2 regions of the Methylophaga marina genome follow, and region 1 is predicted to be linked to the other one. Evidence: predicted binding sites of a transcription regulator. Region 1 holds the regulator's gene; the other holds the start of a gene.
The links. Region 1 encodes FNR, which switches genes on or off when oxygen is low (the NO sensors DNR and NnrR bind a similar motif). Its sites were predicted from a motif close to TTGATNTANATCAA; they were not measured.
Positions count from the first base shown of each region.

Region 2: the regulator FNR is predicted to act here: its motif matches at 6,471-6,484, upstream of ccoN (cytochrome-c oxidase, cbb3-type subunit I).

Region 1 is NZ_AP027741.1:1,426,322-1,438,464, forward strand. It holds gene recF (DNA replication/repair protein RecF) at 1-613, opposite strand, end outside; gene rd (rubredoxin) at 737-901, opposite strand; gene QUE24_RS07335 (hydrogen peroxide-inducible genes activator) at 1,093-2,019, shown strand; gene QUE24_RS07340 (SCO family protein) at 2,001-2,537, opposite strand; partial or broken gene murJ (murein biosynthesis integral membrane protein MurJ) at 2,776-4,220, shown strand; gene QUE24_RS07350 (OmpW/AlkL family protein) at 4,268-4,948, opposite strand; gene fnr (fumarate/nitrate reduction transcriptional regulator Fnr) at 5,065-5,712, opposite strand; gene hisB (imidazoleglycerol-phosphate dehydratase HisB) at 5,911-6,504, shown strand; gene hisH (imidazole glycerol phosphate synthase subunit HisH) at 6,558-7,199, shown strand; gene hisA (1-(5-phosphoribosyl)-5-[(5-phosphoribosylamino)methylideneamino]imidazole-4-carboxamide isomerase) at 7,226-7,975, shown strand; partial or broken gene hisF (imidazole glycerol phosphate synthase subunit HisF) at 7,984-8,756, shown strand; gene hisI (phosphoribosyl-AMP cyclohydrolase) at 8,757-9,140, shown strand; gene QUE24_RS07385 (phosphoribosyl-ATP diphosphatase) at 9,137-9,457, shown strand; gene QUE24_RS07390 (histidine triad nucleotide-binding protein) at 9,454-9,792, shown strand; gene tatA (twin-arginine translocase TatA/TatE family subunit) at 9,804-10,046, shown strand; gene tatB (Sec-independent protein translocase protein TatB) at 10,067-10,369, shown strand; gene tatC (twin-arginine translocase subunit TatC) at 10,362-11,093, shown strand; gene QUE24_RS07410 (pentapeptide repeat-containing protein) at 11,090-11,434, opposite strand; gene QUE24_RS07415 (TIGR02647 family protein) at 11,603-11,845, shown strand; gene folA (type 3 dihydrofolate reductase) at 11,823-12,143, opposite strand, start outside.
Region 2 is NZ_AP027741.1:623,768-635,910, forward strand. It holds gene QUE24_RS03065 (heavy metal translocating P-type ATPase) at 1-798, opposite strand, end outside; gene QUE24_RS03070 (FixH family protein) at 835-1,338, opposite strand; gene ccoG (cytochrome c oxidase accessory protein CcoG) at 1,351-2,775, opposite strand; gene ccoP (cytochrome-c oxidase, cbb3-type subunit III) at 3,086-4,015, opposite strand; gene QUE24_RS03085 (cbb3-type cytochrome c oxidase subunit 3) at 4,015-4,215, opposite strand; gene ccoO (cytochrome-c oxidase, cbb3-type subunit II) at 4,208-4,888, opposite strand; gene ccoN (cytochrome-c oxidase, cbb3-type subunit I) at 4,899-6,320, opposite strand; gene QUE24_RS03100 (MTH938/NDUFAF3 family protein) at 6,709-7,095, opposite strand; gene QUE24_RS03105 (integration host factor subunit beta) at 7,101-7,394, opposite strand; gene rpsA (30S ribosomal protein S1) at 7,517-9,190, opposite strand; gene cmk ((d)CMP kinase) at 9,301-9,966, opposite strand; gene aroA (3-phosphoshikimate 1-carboxyvinyltransferase) at 9,959-11,278, opposite strand; gene QUE24_RS03125 (prephenate dehydrogenase) at 11,296-12,143, opposite strand, start outside.

The sequences.
Region 1 (12,143 bases):
TGCTAAATATAGGTTTGAATATATCAATAAGTCTATTGAGATAAGTAGTACGTAGGTCGGTAATTTGGTCACCATGTTTTACCAGATACTGATCCCATAGTTCTATTTCAGCTTTGGATTTCTTATTTTTCAGTGCTGCATTCTTTTGTATTAGTGCTTTTTTATATGTTTGCCAATGATAATTAAATTTATGTTCCACGTGAAACACACCCCAGTCGATCATGCGTCTTCTGAATTTTGGACCCAATTCAAAGAACTGATGACAGTTCGCAGAGATATATTGGAGTGGTGTGTTAACAGCAAGGTCAGAAAGTTTTTTTAGTGGGGCATTATTCAAGCGGATTTGAAGACCAGTGTTCGTATCAAAAAGTAAACCTACCGGTGTCATTTCCGATGAACGCGCAAAAACCGTGAATTGTGCATGCTCAAACTGAATGATGTTTTTTAAATTGCGCGAGCGAAACGAGCGACCCATAGCGAGCAAATGAATCGCTTCAAGAATGCTAGTCTTACCGGAGCCATTTTCGCCGATGAATAAGTTAATACCAACAGAAGGACTTAAAGAGACCTGGTTAATATTACGAAAATTTGAAAGCGTCAGATGTGATAACACAGAATCAGAGCTACAGGAATTAAAGCCATATTAGATATCATGCACTTGCTTTACATTGTTACAAAACAAATAAAAAGAATTAATATGGCTAAATGAATGTATCAATATAAATAATAATGAGGTTTAAATTTCTAGCATCTCAAAGTCATCTTTACCAACGCCACACTCTGGGCATTCCCAATCTTCAGGTATATCTTCCCAAGCCGTGCCAGGTGCAATACCTTCTTCAGGTAGGCCTTCAGCTTCGTCGTAAATAAATCCACAAACAATGCACTGCCACTTTTTCATACTGAAACTCCGAGATTTTTTAAGTTTATTTATGTGTGATGTTAACAAAATTGGGAGAGTTACGTTAGCGAAGTTTCAATAATGGAATAAAACTATTTACATTGTGACAGGTCGTACTTTTAAGACTTTTTAAATTAACTATATATTTATGCTATAACTTAATATTAGACAAATAAACGAAAAAGCCGATTATGCGACTCCCCACACTCAGACAACTTCAATACCTTACGGCAGTAGTAGAAGAAAAGCATTTTGGCCATGCCGCAGAGAAATGTTTTGTTACCCAATCAACATTAAGTGCCGGAATTCAAGATTTAGAGCAACTGCTTGAAGTCTCTTTATTAGAAAGAACGAATAGGAAAGTCTTACCAACTCCGATTGGAGAAGAAATTGCCAGCAGAGCACAACAAATATTGTCATTGAGTGAAGACCTTGTTGATCTGGCGTTATCAGAAAAAAATCCACTATCGGGTCGAATACAAATAGGGATTATTCCGACGATAAGTCCTTTTTTATTACCGAAAGTATTACCAACGGTTAGAAAGCAGTTACCAGAGCTGGAAATCGTATTAATAGAAGACCAATCGGAGCGACTTTTAGATCAGTTAGAAAGCGGTAATATTGACGTGGCGGTATTAGCATTTCCATACAACACACGTGGTCTCACACATAGAGAGTTTGCCAAAGAATCCTTCTGGATAGCGCTGCCTAAGAACCACCCCTTAGCTGAGAAAGAAGAATTAAAAGCGAGCGATTTACCTACAAACGAATTGCTTTTATTGGCAGAAGGGCATTGCTTGAGGGAGCACGCACTAAGTGCATGCCAATTGCCTGCATCCGCACAAAGAAAGAGTGTACAAGCGACAAGTCTTTATACACTGATTGAAATGGTCGCCAGTGGGTTGGGTATTACACTTATTCCAGACATGGCCGTTAATTCAGATATGGTTATTCATTCTGAGATTTGTTTAGTGCCCCTATCGGCAGATAACGATCAGGCATTAAGAGAGATTGGCCTGGTCTGGCGACCAAGCTTCAGAAGGACGGCGACGTTAGAACAATTAGCGAAGACTTTTTCTGATGCGCTCGCTGATACAAATTATTCACTACGTGCATAAAAATCGCGCAACCTGAAGAAAACATGCTGTATAGCAAGTGATGTAAATGGAGGTTTAAATACAGCATAGACACGACCTTGTGGATCGACTAGATAAATATAGTGTTGCTGCTCGACTTTATTACTGTTCTGATAACTTTCCGGTTCCAGGTATAAAAAATCAAAACTACTAATAACAGAATGAATAACATCAGCAGAACCACTATAAAGTTGTAGTGAGCTTTTAGGTAATGCAGAACTTTCGCCCTGATTGTCGAAGTTAATGAGTAAGAACTGGACTGTTTGCCCAGCAAATAAACGTTTAAGGTTTTGCATCACATCAATGACAACATCACATTCTGGCTGACAATGTGAGTGTGTGAAGTAGATAAAGCTCCAGCGACCATCAAAGCTGACATTCGTCAGAATCTGATTTGACTGACTATTAAGAACAAACTGAGGTAGTGTTTTAGGAGGTGAAATAAGAAACGGACTTAGCTCATCAGGAATATCTCGCCTATCTGGTTGCGAAATCTCCATCCGACTCACCCACAAAACTAAAATAATCAGGGTAATAGTGAGATATAACAGCAGAAAAGCCTTAGAATTGACACTTTTAATTGGCTTAAACATATAACATCTAACCTTGAATAGCCGGATGAACCCCTGTTGTGAGTAAAAAATGAGCGAGAAACTCTTCAAGTCTACCGCAGTTGTCAGTGTGATGACTTTTTTATCCCGGATATTGGGGTTTATTAGGGATATTGTCATAGCCAGAATGTTTGGCGCGGGCCTGGGAGCAGACGTATTTTTTGTCGCCTTCAAAATACCAAACTTTTTAAGACGCTTATTTGCAGAAGGGGCTTTTTCGCAGGCTTTTATACCAGTTCTTGCTGAGTTCAAAGAACATGGAGATAAACCTTTAAAAGACTTAATTGCCCAGACAAGCGGAACATTGGCTGTAATATTAACAATGATTACAGCAATAGGGATGATTGCCGCACCGGTCATCATCATGGTGTTTGCACCCGGTTTTATTGAAGATCCAGTAAAGGCAGATTTAGCTGCAGATTTACTGACGATCACATTTCCTTATATCTTCTTTATCTCTTTAACTGCACTTGCAGGATCCATTCTGAACAGCTTTGGCAAATTCGCCATCCCCGCATTTACACCGGTTTTTTTAAATATTTCATTGATTAGTACCGCAATATGGTTATCGCCTAATTTAAGTGAGCCAGTGACGGGCTTGGCCTGGGGGTCTTCATAGGCGGCCTTGTACAGTTTATTTTTCAATTACCTTTTCTGATAAAACTTGGATTATTACCCTGGCCAAAATGGGGATGGAAAAGTGAGGGTGTCAGAAAAATTACCAGATTAATGATACCCGCGATGTTTGGGGTATCAGTAGCACAAATAAATCTTCTATTAGATACCTTACTTGCCTCGTTTTTAGTGACGGGCAGTATTTCCTGGCTGTATTACTCAGATCGTCTTGTTGAGTTTCCATTAGGCGTTTTTGGCATCGCTTTGTCTACCGTCATTTTGCCGAGTCTTTCTAGAAAACATGCGGCCAAGTCGACAGAAGAATTCTCAGACACTATCGACTGGGCCTTACGCTGGGTATTTCTAATTGGTACACCAGCAGCGATAGGGCTTATTTACTTGGCAGAACCACTACTAATGACCTTGTTTCAATATGGCGAATTTACGGTGATGGATTCACATAAAGCTTCATTGAGTTTAATGGCTTATGGTTTGGGACTGTTGCCATTCATATTTATTAAAGTATTAGCGCCAGGTTATTACGCGAGGCAGGATACAAAAACTCCCGTGAAGATTGGCATTATTGCGATGATTAGTAATATGGCATTGAACGTCGTACTGATGATCTATCTTGATCATGTTGGTTTGGCATTAGCAACAGCACTGTCTGCCATGCTGAACGCGGGTTTGCTATATCACGGACTGAGGAAAAGATCCGTTTATACCCCCAATTCAGGCTGGGGTAAATTCTCATTAAAATTACTCATTGCTAATAGCGGTTTGTTCGTTTTTTTACTCCTACTTAATCCACAACACAATGAATGGGTAATATGGGATGCATGGCAACGAGCCGGACATTTATTCGGTCTGATCGTTGGTGCTGCAGTCACTTACTTCACTTTTTTACTCGTACTACGTATCAATCTAAAAAGTTTAGTCAGGCCAATAATGAGATAAAAAAAGGCCCTCCGAGGAGGGCCAAGCACTACGAGGACATAAATTTCTTAGAAGCGGCGTCCGATACCAATACCCCAAACGAATGGGTCAATATCTGCTTCAATTTTTGCTTTACCGACAGGTGTACCAGAGAAATGAGCTTCAGTATCAATATCGATGTATTTCACATCAAAGTTAACAAACCAATCGTCATTTAAAGCCACGTCTACACCGGCTTGTGCCGCTAGACCCCATGAACTATCCAATTTGACTTTCGCACCTGGAACATCCAGAACAGGGCCGTCCACTTCTTCGTCAAAAAAGTATGTGTAGTTGACACCGGCACCGATATAAGGACGAATGTTTGAATCAGGCATAAAATGATATTGCAACGTTAATGTAGGGGGTAATACTTTAGTATCAATAACATCACCTAGACCCTGAGCCGCCCAATAACCTTCAGATTTCACTGTATGTTGAGAATAACCAAGAATTAGCTCAACACCCCAGTTTTTAGTCATCATATAAGTGATATCTAATTCAGGAACAGTGTCAGAATTAACACTCACACCTTTTTGACCTGAATCTGCGCCACCTACATATAAGGTTCCACTATCATCATTAGGGTTGACGTTAATGATACGACCACGAACTAACCAGTCGCCTGCTTCATAGGCCATTGCTGGTGCAGCAACAGTAGAAAGACCTAATGTAGTAAGTAGTGCTGCAGCTAATGTTGTTGTTTTCATTTTTTCCTCCTGGGACAAACTATGTTCTGTAAGACATGGTTTGAATTTTACGGAGGTGTGGACTTAATGCATTGACCTGGATCAATAAAGCGAGCGCTTACCAATTTTTCCCAATATTAACCACACAATGCTTTCAATTTTTCAACATCACGGATGGAAATCGACTTATTATGAATGTCGATCAAGCCTTCATCTTGAAAGCGAGAGAAAAGGCGGCTGACTGTTTCTACAGCTAAGCCCAGATGATTAGCGATATCACCACGAGACATACTCAGTTGAAATTCACGCGCAGAAAAACCCCGATCTTGGAAACGACGGGAAATGGATAATAAAAATGTCGCTAGTTTTTCTTCAGCGGTTTTTTTGCCAAGCAAAAACATCAGGCTTTTATCACCTGATAATTCCTTACTTAAACGCGACATCATCTGCACTTGCAGTTGAGGCATATTTGCGCCTAGCTCTTGCAACATATCAAAAGGTAATTCACAAACACTGCTGCTTTCTAAAGCCTTGGCATTCGAACGGTAGGCTTGTTCGTAAATGGCATCAAGGCCAACAAACTCACCTGGAAAATAAAACCCGGTGACTTGTTCCCGACCATCGACAGCAGACACCGTAGTTTTAAATGAGCCTGAGCGGACAACATAAATAGAATTGAACGGTGTTTGAGTGCTGAATAAAGGCTGACCACGTGAGTAACTCTGACTACGTTTAATGATTTTATCTAATTGAATCAGGTCATTATTATGTAAACCAAGAGGCAAACATAATCGATAAAGTGAGCATTCCTGACACGCAAGATTATGCTCATGTTCAACTTTGGCGAGGTCCTGAAATAGGGGGTAACGTTGCCTAACTGAGTCATTGTTAATCCTGTGTTGTGAACATCGACTATAATAACGCTTCAAACCCTTGTTCGAAACAGTTATTATCTCTTTTTATTATTAATTTCAGGAACTCAAATGACCACTCGTAGCGCGTCAGTTGCGCGAAACACGCTAGAAACACAGATCGAAGTATCAATCAATCTGGATGGAAGCGGTCAATTCAATGCCGAAACCGGTGTCCCATTTTTAGATCACATGATGGATCAAATTGCTCGTCATGGTTTGTTTGATTTATCGGTCAAAGCCAATGGTGACTTACATATTGACGCACATCACACTGTTGAAGATGTCGGCATTACGATAGGTCAAGCGCTGAAGAAAGCCTTGGGTGATAAAAAAGGGGTTGTTCGCTACGGACATGCCTATGTCCCCTTAGATGAGGCTCTGTCTCGAGTGGTACTCGATCTCTCTGGTCGTCCTGGTCTCGAATTTGATGTCACATTTACCCGCGACAAGATTGGCGAATTCGATGTCGACCTGTTCTATGAGTTTTTCCAGGGCTTAGTGAATCATGCTGGTATGACTCTGCACATCGATAATTTAAAAGGCCGCAATGCTCATCATATTGCTGAAACCATATTTAAGGCATTTGGTCGTGCATTACGAATGGCTGTTTCACTGGATCAGCGCGCACTGGAGCAATTGCCTTCAACCAAAGGTGCTTTATAATCCTTTATTAAGAATTATTAGCCAATAAAACTAAGTAAATAAACAGGTTTAACATGCATCACATAGCAGTGATTGACTACGGCATGGGTAATTTACGCTCAGTATCAAAAGCACTGGAAGCAGTTTCTAATAATGCCTCTGTTGTTGTCACATCTGACCCAAAAACCATTCTTTCTGCCAGTCATGTTTTATTTCCGGGTGTCGGCGCAATTCGTGATTGTATGGCGGAACTCAAACAGCTGGAATTAGAAGATGTTATTTTGCAAGCAACACAAGAAAAGCCTTTTCTAGGTATCTGCTTGGGTATGCAAGCATTGCTGTCGCATAGTGAAGAAAATAGTGGTGTGGACACGCTGAACCTTTTTTCAGGTAGCGTTAAATTATTTCGACCTGATGCTTTAATTAATGGCGAAAAATTAAAAGTGCCGCATATGGGCTGGAACCAAGTTCATCAAACCTGTTCACATCCTTTATGGAAAAACATAGAGCAAAATAGTCGTTTTTATTTCGTTCACAGTTTTTATGCTGAACCCACAGATAAAGCAGTCATTGCAGGTACTTCAGCTTATCCAGATGATTTTGCTGCAGCATTGTACAAAGATAATATTTTCGCTGCGCAATTCCATCCAGAAAAAAGCCAACGTGCTGGACTGCAGTTATTAGAAAATTTTGTAAACTGGGACGGTCAGTCCTAACAGACATCAACAAACGGAGTAAGAATATGTTGTTAATCCCTGCCATTGATCTCAAACAAGGTCACTGCGTGCGCTTGCGTCAGGGGCGAATGGAAGATAACACGGTATTTTCAGAGGATCCTGTTGCAGTTGCTCGGAAATGGGTAGAAGCAGGGGCGAAAAGACTTCATATGGTCGATCTTGACGGTGCTTTTGCAGGTAATCCGGTCAACGCTGACGTCATCCACGAAGTTTGCAAAACATTTCCTGACTTGGATGTCCAAGTTGGAGGTGGTATTCGTGACGAGGAAACCATTGAAACCTATCTTCATGCTGGTGTTCGCTATGTCATTCTTGGAACAAAAGCGATTAATGCACCGCATTTTGTGGGTGATGTCTGTGCTGAGTTTCCAGGGCATATCATTGTCGGCCTAGATGCAAAAGACGGTAAAGTAGCCATTGATGGCTGGTCAAAATTGTCTAATCATGACGTTATCGACATCGCTCAACAATTCGAACAAGATGGCGTTGAAGCCATTATTTATACTGACATCAGCCGAGATGGCATGATGCAGGGTTTCAACCTCGAATCAACGCGTGACTTAGCTCGAGCCATTCAAATCCCAGTGATTGCTTCAGGCGGTGTCAGTTCATATGAAGATATTGAGTCGTTATGTGCCTGTGAAGATGAAGGTGTGATGGGTGCTATTCTAGGCCGTTCTATATATGAAGGCAGTATTGATTTGAAAAAAGGTCAGGAGATGGCTGATAAATTAAATCCGCCTCTGGAGTTTTAAATATAACCATGTCTCTTGCAAAACGCATTATTCCTTGTCTTGATGTTGATGGTGGGCGTGTTGTTAAAGGTGTCCAATTCGTTGATATAAGGGATGCTGGCGATCCGATTGAAGTCGCTAAACGCTATGATCAACAAGGTGCTGATGAAATTACCTTCCTTGATATTACAGCTACTCATGCTGAACGTGACACTATGGTTCATGTGGTTGAAGCGGTAGCCAGTCAGGTCTTTATTCCATTAACCGTCGGCGGTGGAATCAGAACGGTAGAAGATATTCGTCGCATGCTGAATGCCGGAGCCGATAAAGTTGGCATCAACTCAGCAGCTGTTAACAATCCAGAGTTTGTTCGTGAGGCGGCAGAAAAGTTCGGCTCACAATGTATTGTCGTTGCTATTGATGCAAAAAAGTCTCTGCTGAAAACGAAACTGATAAATGGGAAATTTTTACCCATGGTGGACGAAAACCTACAGGTATTGATGCCGTAGAGTGGGCTAAAAAAATGGTCGAGTATGGTGCGGGTGAGATTTTATTGACCAGCATGGATAAAGACGGCACAAAGTCAGGTTTTGATCTGGCGCTTACCAGAGCAGTCAGTGATGCTGTTAACGTACCAGTGATTGCTTCAGGTGGTGTTGGCAAACTTCAAGACTTAACGGATGGCATTAAATTAGGTCATGCGGATGCCGTTCTGGCTGCAAGTATCTTCCACTTTGGTGAACACACTGTTGAAGAAGCCAAACAACAAATGGCTGCACAGGGTATTGAGGTGAGGTTGTAAATGACAACTTGGCTGGATCAAGTGAAGTGGAATAGTGATGGTTTAGTTCCTGTCATTACGCAAGAGTTTGAAAGCAAGCAAGTACTCACTTTAGCTTGGATGAATAGAGACGCATTAGCGCTGACAGCTGAACAAGGACATGCCATTTATTGGTCACGTTCACGACAAAAGTTATGGCATAAAGGTGAACAATCAGGGCACCAACAGATCGTTAAATCAATACGAATGGACTGTGATAACGATGCTATTTTGTTGGAAGTGATTCAAAAAGGGGGCATTGCCTGCCACACTGGACGGCATCACTGCTTCTTTAATGAATTACAGTCAGATAAATGGCAAGCAATTGAGCCAGTTTTAAAAGACCCAAAAGACATTTATTCATGAGCGATATAATTAAACAACTTAGTCAAGTACTTACCGAACGCAAAACAGCTGATGCTGATAGCTCATACGTTGCCAGCCTCTATGCTGCAGGCACAGATAAAATTCTGAAAAAGCTGGGTGAAGAAGCCGTTGAGACAGTCATCGCAGGCAAAGGTGGTGTGAAAGACGAAATTATCTATGAAACTGCTGATTTATGGTTTCATAGCCTTGTCTTACTGGCGCATAATGATATCGATTCTCAAGCTGTTCTTGATGAACTTGCCAGACGCTTTGGCTTGTCTGGCCTGGAAGAAAAGGCTAACCGGAGCAAATCATGAACGATTGTATATTCTGTAAAATCGTCGCAGGTGAAATACCTTCAAACCGCGTTTATGAAGATGAACTAATTTATGCCTTTACTGACATCGCTCCCAAGGCATCTGTACATGTGTTAGTGATTCCGAAACAACATATCGCCAGGCTGGATCACGCAAATCAAGAGCACGCTTCGCTCCTTGCCCATATGATGCTCAGCTTACCCAAAATAGCTGAATCACAAGGCCTTAAAAATGGGTTCCGTACGATTATTAACACCGGACCTGGTGGTGGCCAGGAAGTCGATCACCTGCACATTCATATCCTTGGCGGTAGTAAAATGCCTGGATTCAATTAGGAGATAACCCCATGTTAGGTGGTATTAGCATTTGGCAATTACTTATCGTTTTAGCGATTGTTATTTTATTATTTGGCACAAAAAAACTGCGATCGCTTGGTGGTGATTTAGGTAGTGCAATCAAGAGCTTCAAAGACTCTGTGCAAGATGGCAAAGATGATATCGATAAAGAAAAAAATGACGCTATCCAACATCATGATGCACATGATGACATTTCACAGAAAAGTGATAATAAAGATAAAACTTCTCACTAGTCTAAATCGGCACATTCGCCATGTTTGATATTGGATTCTGGGAAATCTTAGTCATTGCTCTGGTGGCATTGATTGTCGTCGGTCCTGAAAGACTGCCAAAACTGGTCAGAGTGACTGGACTTTGGATAGGCCGGGCTCAAGCCTCATTACATGCCATAAAAACAGATATTTCCAGAGAGCTTCGAGCGCAGGAGTTAAAAGATGCGCTTAATAAAACTAATCAAACCATGTCTGATATGAATCAAACGATTCATATTGACGAAAGTCTGCAAGAGAATAAAAAAACCGCTCAAAAAGAAGAGACCGATAAAAAAGATGGATAATCACGATCAACAACCTTTTATATCCCATCTGGTTGAGCTAAGAGATCGTTTACTAAAGGGCGTGCTAGTCGTTTTAGTTATTGCTTTATGTTTACTGCCTTTTTCCAATAACCTTTATCACTTTTTGTCTGAACCTTTACTCGAGCAGCTACCAGAAACCAGTACCATGATAGCGACAGAAGTCGCCTCACCATTCTTAACGCCGTTTAAACTCACGTTGAGCACGGCCATACTGCTGGCTGTACCAGTATTGTTATACCAATTATGGGCTTTTGTCGCGCCGGGTTTATATGCACATGAGAAAAAGCTGGTGTTCCCATTATTATTTGCCAGCACGATTCTATTTTTCTTAGGTATTGTTTTTGCCTATTACGCCGTCTTCCCACTGATATTTGCCTTTTTGACTCAAGCCGCGCCTGAAGGGGTGGCGGTGATGACAGATATCAGCAGTTATCTGGATTTTGTTTTAAAACTGTTCTTTGCTTTTGGCTTGGCGTTTGAAGTCCCTATTGCCACTGTGTTGCTCATATGGACACAAGCAACCACAGTGGAGTCATTAAAGCAAAAGAGGCCTTACATCATCGTAGGGGCTTTTGTCGTAGGTATGTTACTCACGCCGCCAGATGTCATTTCTCAAACCTTACTCGCTGTGCCTATTTGGTTATTATTTGAAATGGGGTTATTCAGTGCCCGTTTTTTACCTAAAAAACAGCAGCAACTTTAGTTCTTGTATCGCATCCGCGTGCCATGTTGTAAAGACAGCAAGACTTCTTCTGCTTCTATCTGTTTAGGAAAATACACACCAGAAATCTTTGCACCATGAATACTGGCGCCTTCCATGCTGACACACTCAGTAAAATCGATACCCCTTAAGTCAGCCTGGCGAAAATAACTATTTGAAAAATCTAAGCCTTTCGCAAGTAGTCCGACCAGTGTCAAGTGTCTAAAATCACACCCTCTTAAATCGACTTGCTCACCAGCAGCGACTCTCTGATTAAACTCCTGTACCTTACCGTCTCGAAGCAATTGATATAGCGGATTATCTGTAATGATTGGAGCAGCCATCGTTATTTTCTCCCTTATTAACGTTATTATTGTTTAGCGGCTAAATATTAAATAAGTTCATCATATTTATATACAACAGAAAATATTCGGATGTATTTCACAAATAGCTAAATCAGTATCACCCTTTATGCTATGTTAAATCCATAAATACAACAAAGGGCTCAGACAATGACAATCAACAAATACCTAATAGAAGAAATCGAAGTCTTACTTCAATTCCCTCTGGATAGCACTCAGGCGGGTATTAAAGTCCATCATAATGCCAGACAGGAAATGATTGATGCCACTGAGAACCTATATAAAAAAGGACTTATCAGTCAACATGATGGTGGCTATCTGACCGATCTCGGTTATGAAGCGGCTGAACACTTACAGCACGCTTTACAAATCATACGTTCTGAATCCGTTTAAAAAGTCTGAAACTATAGTCATATTGATTTTTTTCATCGGCTTGATAGTCTTCTGAACTCAGTAAAGTCCAGTCGGAACGATCCCATTCTGGAAACCAGGTATCTCCACCATCAATCGTGGTATGGACTTGAGTAATATAGAGTTTGTCGCATAGTGGGAAGCATTGTTTATATAACGATGCACCTCCCATTATCATCACTTCATCCACATCCTTACACTCTTCAAGAGCTTGCTCCACAGAGTGGACGACTTCACAGCCTTGTGCGATGTAGCCCTGTTGGGTCGTCACGACAATATT
Region 2 (12,143 bases), 800 kb from region 1:
GGTATCTAACTTATTAATGGTGGCATAGGTTGAATACAAATAAGTTGTCGTTGCACCGATCGCAATGGGTAGATCCATCGTCAGATAACGCTGTTTCAAACCACTGAGTGCACTACGGATAAAGGGATAGCCTGAATAGAGCAAGGTTGGTGTCGCTATCACAAAACCTATCCAGTGAAACCACTGACGAAACTCACCATCACTTGCGCCGCTGTATAATGCAATAGAAACCCACATCATATTCATCATTGCAAAACCAGCAAAGGCCATTCGATACAGCAAGCCTCTATGGCGCTTAGCTAGCGCTCCTTCAGCTGTTTCAGGATCAAATGGCACAGCAGAGTAGCCTATTTCAGCTAAACGATTCAATGCCGTTGATAGTGGAATAATTGAATTATCCCAGTGCAGTTTCAATCTTCGCGCGGTTAAATTCACTTCAGCATTGAGCACGCCAGGCAAAGCTGAAAGTGCATTTTCAATAAGCCAAACACACGCCGCGCAATGAATACCTTCTACCAATAGATGAATGGTTCTATCATTCTGACTGGTATCCGTAAAATCAGATTGAACTTCATCTAAATCATAGGCTGAGAGATCTCCCAGCATATCAGGTGGTGGCGAGAGTAAATCTGTTTCAGCCGCTTTTGTGTAAAAGCTTTGTAAGCCGGCACCGTATATTGTCTCGCAAACGGTTTGACAGGCATGACAACAAAAGACACGCTCCTCCCCGCCTATTTCTGTTTTGAATTCGTTCGGGTCTTTAACGGGTAGACCGCAATGATAACAAGATATTGCCAAAACTAATCCTGCGTTTCAGATACTGAATATGAATATTTAAGGATTAATTTGAATCCGACGTGTTAGCACATATTTATCGTCACCACGGTGAGCTTCGATGATAATGTCCCAGCTTCCAGGTAAAGCAAAACTGACATCAGTCACAAAACTTCCATGGCCTGATGGGTGCATCTCTGCCGAGAAGTCTTGACGCTTATCGGATGGTCTATAAGCAAAGAACTTAACTGAATCCAGCATCAGGCCAGCTGAGTTCTGTCCGGTAATCACTGCTTCATAGGTTTGGACTTGATTGACTCTAGAGGAAGTTGGCATCAATAAAACGCCTGACCAACCAAGGCTTTTTTCTTTTGCAATTTCTTCTTCAGTTTTGGCGTATGCCTGACCTTTTTCATAAAAGTCTTCAATGACAAGGTTTGGCGGAGATTTAAACGCTAAATAGATAAATACAGCGTTAGCGCTCAGAAAAACCACTAAAAATACTAACATCCCCAGTACCCATGGGTTTTTCATTGCTTGGCTATTTTCTTGGGAAATTTGCATTCTCTTCCTCATCTACTCAGGTGCCATGAACATACTTTCATATGAAGTTGATATGGCTGAATTATTGATTACTTCAGCTTTAAATTCTATAGGCATCAAGCCTTTAGTTACTTTATCATCGGGTACGCGAACCAAGGCTGTTACGGGCACCACTTTACCCGGCTCAACCGTAATTTTATCACTCATTCCATGCAAGGTCGCACCCTCAAGTCCAAGTACATCGTATCGGACTTCTATTGGAGTTTTTGTTTTGTTTAACATTTTTAATGTGTATTTATTCTGAATACCACCATCACTCAGACGAACATATAATGGCTGACGATCATGAATTACTTGGAACTCTGTTGGTGATAATGTAAAAAAGCCATAAATCACTCCAGATAACGCTGTCAGTAAAATTAAGCTATAAATAATGACACGTGGACGTTTATACATCGGTAAAACGTTCTTATCGTGATGTAATTCCTTGTATGACGCATAACGAATCAGACCTCGCGGTTGATTGGTTTTATCCATAATGCTGTCACAAGCATCTATACACATACCGCAAGTGATACAGCCTTCTTGCTGCCCTTTTCTAATATCGATCCCTGTCGGACAGACAGCAACACACACTTTACAGTCGATACAACTGCCTTTAGATTCATCTTCAAGCTGACCCTTTTTCAATTTACCTCGGGGTTCACCACGTTCAGCATCATAGGCAGGCAGAATGGTGTCTTGATCGTACATGACACCTTGAAGACGAGCATATGGACACAGCCAAAAGCAAACTTGCTCGCGCATAAAACCGGCGAAAACGTAGGTAAACACACCAAAAACGGCCATCGATATCCAGACAGGAAGAGGCGCTTGTAGGGTGAAAATATCAGGCCACAATTGATAAGCATCAGTAAACCAGGCAGCAAATGAAATACCTGTTATCAGTGCAATCGCAATCCATAAGGTATGTTTTGTCAGCACCCTAGTCACTTTATCTATAGACCAAGGGGCTTGTTTAAACTTCATGACTTTTTGAGGACTGTCTCCCTCCAGCTTCGTCTCTATGAATGTATAGATATCAGTCCAAACGGTCTGGAAGCAGAAGTAACCGCAAAATACACGGCCAGCGATACTGGTCACGGCAGCGAGTAAAATAGCAAAAAACAGTAAGGTTAACGACAACATCCAGATATCTTGTGGATAGATCGTTAACTGAAAGAAATTAAACTCACGTTCTGGAATATCAAACAAAATTGCCTGTTGACCATTCCAGCGTAAGTATGGTCCCAAGAAAAATATCAGCCAAACAGACATGCCAATCCACTTTCTTAATCTGAAACGCCCTTTAACACGCTTAGCAACGACCTTCTGGTCACCGGTATTAACGTGCCAATCAGACACTTCTTCGTAGATTTGGGTGACATCATCATTGACGTTTGATTGTGTTTGACTCATATCATCTCCGGAAAAAGATTTAGCTCGTGTATTTTAACACACGCCCAATATTATATTAGTATTTACTGATATTAATTCGTTATAAAAAAGCCGACGTTTGTCGGCTTTTTTTCGTTTAAACGAATGTCGGATAAAAATTATTTATCGTCTAAGTTTTTCATGATTCTGTAACCGATAACACCTATCACAACAATGGTCAGTACAACGGATACGATCGCTCCAATAACAACTGCGTCAATATGCATATCTCTTTTCTCCTGAAAAAGACTATCAAAACTCCCAGTCACTCCACTGGGAGTTTTAATATTAATTATTGACCACCACCTAACTGATGGACATAAACAGCTAATTTCTTAATTTCAGTCACAGATAAACGTTCTGTTTCATCACCTTCGTATTCAGGCTCTTCATCCCATTTCTCTGCTTCAATTTTCACTGCAAGCTTCTCATTCCAAGCAGGCATGATAGCAACACGGGTTAAAGGATCAGATGGGTCGTTAACACCGTGCAAAATGGTGTAACGAATTTCTTCTGGATCCCCTGAAAAACGCCAGATTTTGTCGGTTAAGTTTGCTGAGCCAAGTTCATGAATACCTTTTGCATCAGCACCATGACAACCAACACAGCCTTTCGCGTTATACAGTTTCCAGCCTGCTTCAGTCGCTTCTCCGTTAGATAAATTCACAACAAACTTAACTAAGCTATCTACTTCTTCAGGTTTTAGAGTCTTTTGATGAGACATCATCATGCCATGACGTCCTGCTGCTAGAGAAGCGACGATAGTGTTGATATCACCGCCATATAGCCAATCATCATCAGCAAGAATTGGATAACCAGAGTTTGGCGCTGGCACACCACCAGTACCATGACAAGCGGCACAATTATCACCGAATAACACTTTACTTGAACCAACTGCATAGTTACGCATTTCAGTGTCAGCAAGAATTTCTTCAGCTGTCATTGATGCCAGTTTTTCTTCAAACGGTGCTCTAACATCTTGAACCTTAGCTAAATCTTCTTTGTATTCTTTGATTTGAGTCCAGCCCAACAGTCCTTTAGTACTGTCATTAATCAACGGCAGTGATGGATAAAGGATAAAGTAAACCAATACTAACAAACCACTTAAATACAGGGCATTTGTCCACCAGCGTGGTGGTGGGTTTTCTAACTCTCTGATGCCATCCCATTCATGCCCTGTGTCAGGCACTTCATTAGGATTCTTTTTATTATCAGCCATCATTATTTCTCCGAATTTGTATCGTCATCGTCCTGCAGCATGGTGCGGTGAGACTCTATTTTATCTTTGTTTTTTGGATTCAGAACCCAAAAATAGAGCACCACCATCAGTACAAAAATAACTACTGTAAACACCAAGCCAAACCAGTCGGTTGCTGTCATTTCGCTCCAATTAGTATGAAAATACTCTTGAAGTTTACTCACGATATGACCTGCCGGGTTCAAAGTTGACCATTGTTCCCAATACTTGAAGATAAGCCACTAAGGCCTGCATTTCAGTCTTGCCTTCAACTGCTGCTGCCGCATTATTAATTTGCTCATCAGTGTAAGGAACACCCAATACCTTCATAGCACGTAAGCGTTTTTCAATCCCAGGACCATCGATAGTGGCATCATCAAGCCATGGATAGCTTGGCATGACAGATTCAGGAACGACTGAACGTGGATCACGAAGATGCTGAATCTGCCATGCATCGGAGTATTTACCACCAACACGAGCAAGATCAGGTCCAGTACGTTTTGATCCCCATTGGAATGGATGGTCGTATTTTGATTCAACAGCCAGAGAATAATGACCATAACGGTCTTTTTCATCACGGAAAGGACGAATCATTTGCGAATGACACAGATAACAACCTTCACGTTGATAAATATCACGACCCGCTAACTCAAGTGCAGAATATGGACGAACTGTTTTCAATTCTTCATAGTCAGGATGCACTTGATCTTCAAAGGTTGTTTTGAGATAGAATAAAGGCACGATTTCTACGATACCACCCACTGAGACCACAAGTGCTGTTGCTAATACAAGGGCCCAGATATTTTTTTCCAGTTTCTCTTGGAAGGTAACTGGTTTATTAGAATTATGATCAGACATTCCAGTCTCCTTAAATGTTAGCAGCAGTAGCCATTGCAGCCGAAGGCTTAGCAATTGCTCGACGAATAGTCACTGTGACATTGAATAACATGATACAGGCACCTGAGAAGAAGATAAGTCCGCCAACGGCGCGCATCGCATAGTAAGGATGCATTTGAGCCACAGACTCAACAAAGGTGTAGGCCAAGTTACCGTAGTCATCATATGCACGCCACATCAGACCTTGCATGATGCCTGATACCCACATGGCTGTGATGTAAACCGCTGTACCAATCGTAGCCATCCAGAAGTGCAGGTTGACCAAACGAATTGAGTACATAGTCGTTCCCCACATACGTTCTACCATGTGATACAGCGCACCAATAGATACCATCGCGACCCAACCTAATGCGCCCGAGTGAACGTGACCAATAGTCCAGTCAGTGTAGTGTGACAATGCGTTTACTGTTTTTGCGGCCATAACAGGGCCTTCAAATGTTGACATCGCATAGAATGCTAAAGAGACAATCAAGAAACGTAAGATATAGTCAGTACGTAGTTTGTCCCAGGCACCACTTAATGTGAACATACCGTTGATTGCACCACCCCATGAAGGAATGATCATCGCCAATGAAATAGCTGCACCCAATGATCCAGTCCAGTCAGGTAAAGCAGTATATTGAAGATGGTGAGCCCCTAACCAAACGTAACCGAAAACTAAGGCCCAGAAATGGATAACAGATAAACGGTATGAATAAACAGGACGATTCGCTTGCTTAGGTACAAAGTAATACATGATCCCCAAGAAACCAGCAGTCAGGAAGAAACCTACCGCATTGTGTCCCCACCACCATTGAATCATCGCATCTTGCACACCAGCAAACAGTGAATAAGATTTAAACAACTCAACAGGTATAGCCAAACTGTTCACAACGTGGAGATATGTGATCATGACCATCATCGCAATAAAGAACCAGTTTGCTACATAGATATGCGAAACCTTGCGAATTGAAATCGTCATGATGAAATTAAATGTGTAGGCCAGCCAGACTACAGCAATCAAAATATCAATTGGCCATTCTAATTCAGCATATTCTTTAGATTGAGTATAACCAAGAGGTAAGGTAATGACAGCGCTGAGAATAACGAGATTCCAGCCCCAGAATGTAAACCAGGCTAATTTATTGCTCCATAACGGTGTACGGCAGGTGCGTTGCACAATATAGAACGCTGTAGCCATTAATGTAGAACCACCAAAAGCAAAAATAACCGCATTAGTATGTAAAGGACGTAAACGACCAAAACTGATATATGGATTATCAAAATTCAGGACTGGCCAAGCCAGTTCTGAGGCGATATAAACACCGATACCGGTGCCAACGACCAAGTATACGCATGCCATATAGGCAAACCACTTGACCACTTGATAGTTATATTGTTGTTCCGCTTGCATAGCGACCACACCTTCTCTCTTTGGAAAACTCTCTCTCAATTTTGTTGTCAATCACTCAACAAAATTAGGACCCTTTTCTACGTGCCTCAATGAACATCGAAAGCAGTTAGAATTTTACATCAATCAGCTGATTTGCTTCACACCAAAACATTGATCTAGATCAAACGTAGTGTGATAAAGCACAGTGTGCTGTGAAATGCCTCACCCGCACGTAACATGGAATTTTCCTAAGATCAAAATCTCTGGTCAAGTTAATCAGTCTTAACGCCCATAACCAAGCATGATTTTGTATTAAAAAAACAATTAGTTATGTACTTCCATCAAAAAAAAGAAATATCGGTGACGTCAAGATGAGGGGGGATTGCGGCTTATTATTTTATGTGTGGCTTCAAGGACTAACAATGAGTATTACAGAACGTTCTTCTATCAATAGTAAATTGTATGTATGACAGGCAGAAGATCGTGACATAAACTCAGTACCAATACCTTGTTTATTAAAATATTCGGCCATTTGTAATAACGGAAAAGAGAGGCTGGCATCCGAGGTAAATATAATGACTTCCGGAGCCAGCTCTTTAAGTGCAGACAGAGTGTCTGCTGATAAGTTTTTGATATCACTGACGTCTATATTTTCTAATATTTGGTTTGGCGTCAGTACAAACGCTGCGTCGTATGACGTCAATGTCTGTGTGTTTTTATGTCGAACAGTCACTGACTGTTCTGTATATGAGTGGATTTGGTTATATTCGTGAACCGCTTCCTGACTCAGTTTCATCTGTGTTACTGATATCCTGCCGCGTCGTTAACACGGTCACGCAACTCTTTACCAGGTTTGAAATGCGGCACGTATTTCTCATCCAGCTGAACTGATTCACCGCTTTTTGGATTACGTCCGACACGTGGTGGTCGATGATGTAAGGTAAAACTACCAAACCCGCGAATTTCAATTCTATCTCCTTGTGACAAACTATCACTCATCTGTTCTAAGATGAGTTTAACTGCAAGCTCAACGTCACGATAATTCAATAGAGATTGTTTTTCAGATAAAACTTCAATCAAATCTGATTTGGTCATGTCTTTAAAATTCCTGGAATAATGCGCTAAACACCAATATGAAGTATTGGTTTTAATCTTCTGAATCTATTAGAGAAAAACCCCTGAAAAATTCAGGGGTTCATCTTTAATATGAAAAACGATTAGTTGTCTTTCTGATCCATTTGTTCTTTCAGCAAATCACCCAGTGTTGTGTTGCCTGCAGAAACATTACTGTACTCTTTCACAGCTTCAGATTCTTCTTGATCATCTTTCGCTTTGATAGACAGAGTTAAGGTGCGGTCTTTACGTGACATACCAGTAAATTTCGCTTCGACGTCATCATCTACAGCCAGAATTTTGCTTGCGTCTTCAACACGTTCACGAGCGATATCCGCAGCACGAACATAACCTTCAACGCCTTCAGCTAATTCAATAGTTGCACCACGAGCATCAACAGCAGTCACTTTACCATTAACAATACTTCCACGTGGGTTTTCAGCTAAATAAGCTGAGAACGGATCGTCTTGTAATTGTTTAATACCTAAAGAGATACGCTCACGTTCTGGATCGATTGCTAAAACAACAGCTTCAACATCATCACCTTTCTTGAAGTCACGAATTAATTCTTCGTTGTCTTCTTCCCAAGAGATATCAGACAAGTGAATCAAGCCATCGATACCACCGTCTAAACCGATGAAGATACCGAAATCAGTGATTGACTTGATAGCGCCACTGACTTTGTCACCCTTATTATGAGTCATTGCAAACTCTTCCCAAGGATTAGTCTGGCATTGTTTGATACCCAGTGAAATACGGCGACGTTCTGCATCAATATCCAGAACCATTACTTCAACTTCATCACCTAATTGAACCAGTTTAGATGGGTGAACGTTTTTGTTAGTCCAGTCCATTTCAGACATGTGAACTAAACCTTCAACGCCATCTTCGATTTCAACGAAGCAACCGTAGTCAGCAATGTTAGTGACTTTACCGTGAATACGTGTGCTGTTTGGATAACGGCGAGCGATATCTTTCCAAGGATCATCACCCATTTGTTTCAGACCCAGAGAAACACGTTCACGTTCTTTATCAAATTTCAGTACTTGAACTTCGATTTCGTCACCGATAGCAACAACTTCAGATGGATGTTTAACACGTTTCCATGCCATATCAGTGATATGTAACAGACCATCGATGCCGCCCAGATCAACGAACGCACCGTAGTCAGTCAGGTTCTTAACAATACCTTTAACCACTTTGCCTTCTTCCAGCGTTTCTAGTAACGCTTCGCGTTCTGCACTGTTTTCTTCTTCCATAATCGCACGACGTGAAACAACAATGTTGTTACGTGGACGATCAAGTTTAATCAGTTTGAATTCGAGTTCTTTATTTTCCAGGTGAGTCGTATCACGGATTGGACGAACATCAACCAAAGAACCAGGAAGGAATGCACGGATATTTTCCAGATCGACGGTGAAACCACCTTTGACCTTACCAGAAATGATACCCATAACGGTTTCACCCGCTTCAAACGCGTGTTCCAATTTAGTCCATGCTTCGGCAGCTTTCGCTTTATCACGTGACAGTTGTGTTGCACCAAAACCATCTTCTAATGATTCCAGCGATACGTCGACTAAGTCACCAACAGAAACAGTCACTTCACCATTTTCGTTCAGAAATTCTGAAACAGGGATAGCGCCTTCTGATTTAAGACCGGCATTGACCATAACAACATCAGGACCTACATTGACTACCGTACCGGTAACAATTTTGCCTGGTTGCATTGGAGTTGAATTTAGACTCTCTTCAAAGAGATCAGCAAAGCTTTCGCTCATTGTTAAATATCCTTGACCCTGTTGAGGAAACAAGATCACCTAATTAATCACTCGCTGATGCGAGATCGTTAAACATCCCATTCGACAAGAATCGAACAGGCACCAAAAATTTAAATTGCACAATAACTGCGCACTTTTTCGTATACTGCAGTAATACCTAATTCGGTAGAATCCAGTATCAAAGCATCCTTAGCAGGTAATAACGGCGCGACTTTGCGTTCACTATCGCGTTTGTCACGCTCCGAGATTTCTGCAATGAGATCGGAAAGGTTACTCTCAATTCCTTTCTCTTTCAACTGCTTATGACGTCTTAACGCCCTTTCTTCTGCACTTGCCGTTAGAAACACTTTAAATTGTGCGTCAGGGAAGACCACAGTACCCATATCACGACCATCTGTGACCAGACCTGGAGCTTGGGCAAAATCACGTTGGCATTGTAATAAAGCCGCTCTGACAGATGGGATAACGGCCACTTTCGATGCGGCATTACCCGCTTTTTCTGTTCGAATTTGTTGACTGACTTCTTGCCCTTCTAAAAGTACTTTTAGTCCATTTTCATCAAGTTCAAATTGAAGATCTAAGTGTTGCGCTAACTTCACAAGGGCGCCTTCGTGAGAAGCTGGAATCTGGTGTTTTAAACTAGCAAATGCCAATACCCGATATATCGCACCACTATCTAGATAATGCCAACCTAATTCTCTGGCCATCATTTGAGCAATGGTGCCCTTACCAGAACCACTCGGTCCATCAATGGTTAAAATAGGCATATCAGTCATCAATTTCTTCAACCTGCAGGCCGACTTTATTCGCTAACTCGACAAAGCCCGGAAATGAGGTAACCACATTGGCACAATCATTAATCTGAATAGAGCCGCCCGCTTGCAGCCCTGCAATAGCAAACGACATAGCAATTCGATGATCACTATGACTATCCACTTCACCACTACCAATGACACCACCATTGATAACAATGCCGTCAGCTGTGGGTTGTGCATCAATACCCAAAGTTGTTAGGCCATCAGCCATAACTTGTATACGATCGCTCTCTTTTACTCTTAACTCTTCAGCACCGGTGAGGACTGTCTGCCCCTCAGCACAGGCAGCTGCAATAAATAAAGCAGGAAACTCATCAATGGCTAAAGGCACTTGATCTTCAGGAATTTGAATGCCTTTTAGTGGCGCATATTGAATACGAATATCTGCTACAGGTTCACCACCAGTGACTTTTTCATTACTGAGCGTAATGTTGGCCCCCATCTCACGTAAGATATTGATAACACCGATCCGAGTAGGATTAACCCCGACATGCTCCAGGGTAATATCTGACTCTGGAGCGATGGCAGCCGCTACCATAAAAAAGGTGGCTGACGAGATATCTGCGGGTACATCTATTTTTGTTGCTTGTAACTTACCACCACCGACAACTGAAACTGTGCGGCCTTGCTTCTCAACCTGATAGCCCATACCTTGCAACATTCTTTCTGTATGGTCACGTGTTGGTGCAGGTTCTGTTACTGAAGTTTTACCTTCAGCATACAAGCCAGCGAGAAGTAAACACGATTTCACCTGCGCACTGGCCATGGGTAAATCATAGTCGATGCCTTTCAAATGACTGGTCTTATGCAAAGTCAAAGGCGGCTTACCTTCAGTGGTATCGATATTGGCTCCCATTAGAGCAAGCGGATCCGTCACACGCTTCATCGGTCTCGATGACAATGATTTATCTCCCGTCATCGTGACATCAAAGCCTTGACCAGCCAATAGACCTGAGAGCAAACGCATGGATGTGCCACTGTTGCCGAGGTTTAATGCTGTTTCTGGTACTTTGAGGCCGTGCATGCCCACACCATGAATAGTCACATTACCCTTCTCTGGACCGATAATATCGACGCCCATACCACGGAAAGCGGCCAGTGTTGCCAGTGCATCTTCACCTTCTAAAAAACCAGTTACTTCCGTGGTGCCCTCAGCGATGGAACCAAGCATAATCGAGCGATGAGAAATCGACTTATCACCAGGTACTCTTACCTGACCTGTGATTTTACCGCCAGGGTGCACAATATATCGTTTATTAGTTTCACTAGACACGTCAGTTGGTTCCACGTTTATACTTCACTATTATCGATCAAATCAGGATCGGCAAAACGGCTATCTCGCGCTTTCTTTGCCCGTTCGAATACCTCAACCAGATACTCGCCGTCATCCTCTTTAATCGCTTGTTCGATTTTATTGATCCCTTGATGAAACTCATCAAGTAAATCCAGAATAGCTTGTTTGTTAGCTAAACAAATATCTCGCCACATCACTGCATCGCTTGATGCAATTCGGGAAAAATCACGAAAGCCACCGGCGGCATAACGCAAGACTTCATCACAATCATCACGTTGTGCAAGCATCCCCACCAAATTGAAGGCAAGCACATGAGGTAGATGACTGGTAGCGGCTAACACGGTGTCATGATGCTCAACATCCATTTCAAAGACTTCTGCCCCTGTTAGTTGCCACATCATTTTAATTTTTGCTGTTGCTGCTGAGTCTGTTTCACTGACAGGTGTCAGGACAATACGGTGATTTTCATACAAAGTAGCAAATGCAGCCGCTGGTCCGCTTTTTTCTGTACCAGCAATCGGGTGACCGGGAACGAATTGTTTGAATTTATCGCCCAAAGCCTCTCGCGCTGATGAGACGACTTGTGCTTTGGCACTACCACCATCAGTAATGATGGCTTCAGGTCTGATGTGCTCACTCATCTCTGCAAAGACAGATGCCATAGCGCCCATAGGCACGGCAACAAAGACCACATCGGCATCAACAACAGCCTCAGCAATCGAGTCTGCAGCCTTATCTATAATACCTAGAGAGAGCGCCTCTTGTCGGGCTTCATCACTACGTGAATAACCGACAACTTCATTAACGGCCTCTTTTGATTTCAAGGATAAAGCGAGTGAACCAC